2 regions of the Streptomyces sp. NPDC107522 genome follow, and region 2 is predicted to be linked to the other one. Evidence: riboswitches for the same ligand, from Rfam matches in the RefSeq annotation. Region 2 holds a riboswitch; the other holds the start of a gene.
The links. A riboswitch is a leader RNA that binds a small molecule or an ion and turns the genes downstream of it on or off. The one in region 2 is predicted to bind S-adenosylmethionine.
Positions count from the first base shown of each region.

Region 1: another riboswitch for S-adenosylmethionine. It lies ahead of thrC (threonine synthase); the one in region 2 lies ahead of ACZ7L6_RS26840 (aminotransferase class V-fold PLP-dependent enzyme).

Region 1 covers NZ_JBVKAU010000006.1:153,227-156,596, forward strand. The annotation lists gene ACZ7L6_RS20995 (alpha,alpha-trehalose-phosphate synthase (UDP-forming)) at 1-399, opposite strand, end outside; gene ACZ7L6_RS21000 (glucosyl-3-phosphoglycerate synthase) at 538-1,482, opposite strand; SAM riboswitch class I at 1,643-1,809, shown strand; gene thrC (threonine synthase) at 1,828-3,111, shown strand; gene ACZ7L6_RS21010 (MoaD/ThiS family protein) at 3,207-3,370, shown strand, end outside.
Region 2 covers NZ_JBVKAU010000008.1:358,253-361,622, forward strand. The annotation lists gene ACZ7L6_RS26835 (glycerate kinase) at 1-386, shown strand, start outside; gene ACZ7L6_RS26840 (aminotransferase class V-fold PLP-dependent enzyme) at 341-1,708, opposite strand; SAM riboswitch class IV at 1,853-1,969, opposite strand; gene trpD (anthranilate phosphoribosyltransferase) at 2,041-3,105, opposite strand.

The sequences.
Region 1 (3,370 bases), on a different contig from region 2:
GGCGCGGTTGTACGTCTCGTACGACGCCCACCGGCGCCGGAACTCAGCGTCGAAGACCGGCTCCAGCGGTGTCTGGTAGAGCATGTGGTGGACGAACCAGAGGACCGAGTTCGCGATGCCGTTGTACGCGTCCGCGTGCACGTCTGCCGGGATGTCCAGCATCAGCACGCCGTCCTCGCCGACCCCGCGCCGCACCGCCTCGCGGTCACCGTCGGACAGCGCCGAGCACACCCACAGGGCGCCGGCGTCCGGCCCGATCGCCGACAGCCCGGAGACGACTCCGCCGCCGCCCCTCTTGGAGTGCAGCGAGCCGTCGTCGCGCACTTCGTACGAGACCGGGCCGCGGTTCGACGCGACCAGCACCTTGGCCGCACCCTGCGCATCCTGCGTGGTAGCCATACGCCTCAACCTAGCCCGGCCCCGAAACGCTCAAACGTGCGGTTCCGCTCAGTGGCGGGTTCCGTATACGGCCGGGACGCAGCCCGCACCGGCCGTCATACGGTCGGCGTAACCGGCCTGTACGTCCTGTGCCGGACGTCACGCGACCTTCCGCGTCGCGTACTCCGCGATCTCCACCATCGGCGGCCGCTCCTCCGTGTCCACGGAGTACGTGCGCGGCTCGAACCCGTCCTCGCCCCGCTCGAACTGGGTGAGGGAGGGACGGATGAGGTGGCCGCGGGCCAGTCGCAGCTGGGCCGTGCGGTAGATCGCGGCGGACATCCGGCCGAGGGCCTGCCCGTCCTGGTGGCGGTGCTTGCGGACACCCACGTCCACCTGCGCCAGGGCGTCCAGGCCCACCAGGTGCAGGGCGTCGACCAGCATGCCCAGCTCGACGCCGTATCCGACGGGGAACGGGAGCTGTTCCAGCAGGGAGCGGCGGGCCGCGTACTCGCCGCCGAGCGGCTGCACGAATCCGGCCAGCTGCGGCCAGTGCATGTTCAGCAGCGGGCGGGCCATGAGTTCCGTGACCCGGCCGCCCTGGCCGGCCGCCCCGCCGAGCGGACGGTCGTACATGCCCTTGACCAGGTCGACCTCGGGGTCGGTGAGCAGCGGGCCGACGATGCCGGAGACGAAGTCGGAGGAGAACTCCTTCAGGTCGGCGTCGATGAAACAGACGATGTCCCCGCTCGTGACGAGCAGCGAGCGCCACAGGACCTCACCCTTGCCGGGCACGGCCGGGATGCGCGGGAGGATCTCGTCCCGGTGCACCACGGTCGCGCCCGCGGCGGCGGCCACCTCGGAGGTGCGGTCGGTGGATCCCGAGTCGACGACGACGATCTCGTCGACCAGCGGGACCTGCTGCATGAGGTCGTGACGGATGACCGCGACGATGTCGCCGACCGTCTCCTCCTCGTTGAGCGCGGGCAGTACGACGGAGACCGACTGACCCGTACGCTGCTTGGCGGCCAGGAGCTGGTGCAGTGGGCGATCGGTCACGGACCAGGAGCGGGTGCTCAGCCAGCGCTCGACTTCTTCCAGCACAGTCTGTGGCTCCTCACTGTTCGTGATCACATCTGCTGACCGTGTGATCCATCTCGCGGTTCGGACGACTATCTCAACTGTCCTGGCCTTCGGTTACAGTCTTGAACAACGCGGATGACCATCGCATGTCCGGGGTCAACCGCTGTTAACAACCGCATACAGCTCATCCAGAGGGGCAGAGGGAAACGGCCCGATGAAGCCCCGGCAACCCTCCAGTCGGCTCTCGTAGCGATCACCGCATCACCGTCGATCGGCTCCGCGAGGCTCCCGGCTAGGGAAGGTGCCAAATCCGTCTCACGGCGAGATGCGTCGTGAGGAAGATGAGGAGAAAGGGCCTCGCCTCACATGGCTGTGCAGACTGTTGCAAGCACCACCGATTCCACCGTAGACCTCGGTCCCGCCGCGGCGCTGTCCTGCCGCGAGTGCGGTCACCGCGTCCCGCTCGGCCCGGTCTTCGCGTGCGAGGAGTGTTTCGGCCCGCTGGAGATCGCGTACGACTTCTCGGCCTACGACACCGAGGAGCTCCGCAAGCAGATCGAGGCGGGACCCGCGAACATCTGGCGTTACGCCCCCCTGCTGCCCGTCCCCGCGGACGTGGCGGACAAGCCGAACCTCAACCCCGGCTGGACCAAGCTCGTCAAGGCCGACAACCTCGCGCGCGAGCTCGGCGTCACCGGCGGTTTGTATGTGAAGGACGACTCCGGTAACCCGACGCACTCCTTCAAGGACCGGGTGGTGGCCCAGGCGCTGGAGGCGGCGCGCGCCTTCGGCTTCACGACCCTCTCGTGCTCCTCGACCGGCAACCTCGCCGGTGCGGTGGGCGCCGCGGCGGCCCGCGCGGGCTTCCGGTCCTGCGTGTTCATCCCGCACGACCTGGAGCAGGGCAAGGTCGTCATGGCCGCGGTCTACGGCGGCGAGCTCGTCGGCATCGAGGGCAACTACGACGACGTGAACCGCTTCTGCTCCGAGCTGATCGGCGACCCGGCCGGCGAGGGCTGGGGCTTCGTCAACGTCAACCTGCGGCCGTACTACGCGGAGGGTTCGAAGACCCTGGCGTACGAGATCTGCGAGCAGCTCGGCTGGCAGCTCCCCGACCAACTGGTCGTCCCGATCGCCTCCGGCTCCCAGCTCACGAAGATCGACAAGGGTCTGCAGGAGCTGATCAAGCTCGGGCTCGTCGAGGACAAGCCGTACAAGATCTTCGGCGCGCAGGCCGAGGGCTGCTCGCCGGTGTCCACCGCCTTCAAGGCGGGGCACGACGTCGTCCGCCCGCAGAAGCCGAACACCATCGCCAAGTCGCTGGCCATCGGCAACCCGGCCGACGGGCCGTACGTCCTGGACATCGCGCGCCGCACGGGTGGGTTCGTGGAGGACGTGACGGACGAGCAGGTCGTCGACGCGATCAAGGTCCTTGCCAGGACCGAGGGCATCTTCGCGGAGACCGCCGGTGGGGTGACGGTGGGCGTGACGAAGAAGCTGATCGAGAACGGGGTTCTGGACCCGAGCCTGACCACGGTCGTGCTCAACACCGGCGATGGACTCAAGACGCTGGATGCGGTGGCCGGTACGGGGCTTACTGCGACCATTCGTCCCAACCTGGACTCGTTCCGCGAGGCGGGTCTCGTCTGACGGGCCTGTCCCATTGATTTCGTCTGCGGGCCGTGGGGGGCTGGTCGCGCAGTTCCCCGCGCCCCTGAGGGCGATTAGCTGACCGGAGGTCACACGTGAGCGTCAACGTCCGCATCCCCACCATCCTGCGCACCTACACGGGTGGCCAGGCCGAAGTGAGCGCCGAAGGCGCCACCCTCGCCGAGGTCATCGCCGACCTGGAGAAGAACCACACGGGTATCGCCGCCCGGGTTCTCGACGACCAGGGCAAGCTGCGTCG
Region 2 (3,370 bases):
TCCCGCGCTTCGACGTGCTCCTGGACCACCTCGACCTGGACGCCCGCCTCGCGCGCGCCGACCTGGTCGTCACCGCCGAGGGCGCCCTGGACCACCAGACGCCCCGCGGCAAGGTCCCGGCCGAAGTGGCCCGCCGGGCCAAGCTGTACGGCCGCCCGGTGCTCGTGCTGGCGGGCACGCTCGGCGAGGGCGCGCACGACGTGCCGGGCGTGGACGCGTTCAGCGGGATCCTGCCGGCGCCGATGGCCCTGGCGGAGGCCCTCGTCCGGGCCTCCGAACTCCTCACGGACGCCACCGAACGCGCCCTGCGGATGATCCTGCTGGGCGCCCGGCTACCGGTTCACGCCGACGTGTCCGGAACGCAACGCCCGTCCTCCGTACGGTAGTTCCACTTCGCCCCGTCGGTCACGAGCTCCTTCACGGCGTTCACGAACCGCTCCACGTGCTCGTCCGGCGTACCGGCCCCGAAGCTCACCCGGATCGCGTTGAGGGACTTCTCGCCGGGCGCCGCCTCCGGAGCACCGCACTCGCCCTGCGTCTGCGGGTCGCTGCCCAGCAGCGTCCGGACCAGCGGGTGGGCGCAGAACAGGCCGTCGCGCACCCCGATGCCGTACTCGGCGGAGAGGGCGGCGGCGAAGTGGGAGCTGTTCCAGCCGTCGACGACGAAGGAGATCACGCCGACGCGGGGGGCGTCGTCGCCGAAGAGGGAGAGGATCCGGACCTCGGGCACCTCGGCGAGCCCTGCCCGCACCTTCTCGATCAGGTACTGCTCGCGGGCGACGAGCTGGTCGAAGCCCGCCTCGGTGAGGGCCTTGCAGGCGGAGGCGATGGAGTAGGCGCCGATGACGTTCGGGGAGCCGGCCTCGTGGCGGGCGGCGCTCTCGTGCCACTCCACGTCCACTCCCCCGTCCTCGCGCCGGGCGACCTTGCGGCTCGCGCCGCCGCCCGCGAGGTACGGCTCGGCCTCGCTCAGCCAGTCGGCGCGGCCGGCCAGGACGCCGGAGCCGAAGGGGGCGTACAGCTTGTGGCCGGAGAAGGCGACCCAGTCGACGTCGAGGTCACGGACGCTCACCGGGTGATGCGGGGCCAGCTGGGCGGCGTCCAGGACGATCCGGGCGCCGTGCGCGTGGGCGGCGGCCGCGAGCTCGCGTACGGGCCACAGCTCGCCGGTGACGTTCGAGGCGCCGGTGACGCAGACCAGGGCCGGGCCGTAAGGGTCGCGGTCGGCGAGGGCGCGCTCGAGGGTCTCGACGGCCTGGCGCGGGGTGCGGGGCGCGTTGAGGTAGGTTACGCGGGCGTCGCGCCAAGGCAGCAGGGAGGCGTGGTGCTCGGTCTCGAAGACGAAGACCTGGCAGTCGGCCGGGAGGGCGGCGGCGAGGAGGTTGAGCGAGTCGGTGGTGGAGCGGGTGAAGACCACCTGGTCCGTGTCCCGGCAGTCGAGGAACTCGGCGACCGTCCTGCGGGCGTTCTCGAACAGGTCGGTGGAGAGCTGCGAGAGGTAGCCGGCGCCGCGGTGGACGCTGCCGTAGTACGGAGCGTAGGCGGCCACGTCGTCCCAGACGCGCTGGAGGGCGGGCGCGCTGGCGGCGTAGTCGAGCGCGGCGTAGGTGACCTCGCCGCCGGTGACGAGCGGGACGGTGACATCCCGGCCCAGAACGGGCAGCGGGGAGCAAACGGACTGGGCGGCGGCAGCGGTGGCGACAGACATGGCGAACTCCCGTGAGGGGCATGCGAGTTGAAGGCATGCAGAGAAGAGAAAAAGGGTGCGCGGAGGCGGGGCTCGGCGGCCCTATCGCATTCGCTTGCTCACGGAAGACTCCCTCGAACGACCAGGACCCCTGGCTTCGAGAGGGGCCCGCGCTTGCCGTAGACCTCGCTGCCTACGGCCTGGTCTTCACCCGGGGCACCCCGCCACGGACGGAGGGTTGCCGGACAGTCGGCCGGGGCCTCATGACTGTCACTCATGACCTGGTCAAGAACGTACGTGAAGTGATCGCGGTCCCGCAACCCGTGTCCGAATTACGGGACCGCCCTTCCGCGCTATGCGTTGCTGGCCGCCACCCAGCGGTCGAGGGTCCGCTTGGCCGCCCCGGAGTCGATCGACTCCGCCGCCTTCGCCATCCCGGCCCGGATCTGCTCGGTGAGCGAGGCGTCCGTCGGGTTCAACGCCACCAGCGCGGCAGCCGAGTTCAGCAGTACGGCGTCCCGGACGGGCCCCGTCTCGCCGTTCAGCAGGCGCAGCGCCACGTCGGCGTTGTACGAGGCGTCAGCGCCCCGCAGCGCCTCCACCGGCACCAGCTCGATGCCGACGTCCCGCGGGTCGAAGGCCTCCTCGGTCACCTTGCCGTCGCGCACCACCCACACCCGGGACGTGGACGTCGTCGTGAGCTCGTCGAGGCCGTCGTCACCGCGGAACACCAGCGAGGAGTTGCCGCGCTCGGCGAAGACGCCCGCGACGATCGGCGCCATGAGCGGGTCCGCCACGCCGACCGCCTGGGCCTTCACCTTCGCCGGGTTGGTCAGCGGACCGAGGACGTTGAAGGTGGTCCTGATGCCCAACTGGCCTCGCGCGGCCGCCACATGGCGCAGTGACGGATGGAACTTCACCGCGAAACAGAAGGTGATCCCGGCCTCCTCCGCGACCTCCGCCACCCGCTGCGGCGTCAGCTCAAGATTGACGCCGAGCTTCTCCAGCACATCCGAGGCGCCCGATGCCGAGGACGCCGCCCGGTTCCCGTGCTTGACGACCTTGGCACCCGTGCCGGCGATGACGATCGACGACATCGTGGAGATGTTCACCGTCTTCGCGCCGTCGCCGCCCGTACCGACGATGTCGACGGTCGGGCCCGACACCTCGATCACGTTCGCGTGCTCGTACATCGTCCGGACGAGACCCGCGATCTCCTCGACGGTCTCTCCCTTGGCCCGCAGCGCCACCACGAAGCCGGCGATCTGCGCGTCCGTCGCCTCGCCGCGCATGATCAGGTCCATCGCCCACGCGGTGTCGTCGGCGGTCAGGTTCCGGCCGTCCAGCAGGCCGTTCAGCAGCAGGGGCCAGGAACGGCCCGCCGCGGTGTCGCCTCCAGCGGGGGTCACAGCGCTCATAAGCCGCTCCTGGGTCAGGCGTCCCGCACTACGGGACGAGAATCTCAACGAGGTCCACCCTATCCAGCCACGGGGCATGAAGAAGGGCCCCGTCCGGTCTTCGGACGGGGCCCTTCAACGTGGCGTGGCTGAACGGTCCTGGCAGGGTCGCGGTTCCCCGCGCCCCTTTTAGGGGCGCGGGGAACTGCGCGACCAGCCTCGACGGAGCCGCAGACGACAACCGACACAACGCGGCACTACCAAACGCGGCGCTACCAGCGGAGCG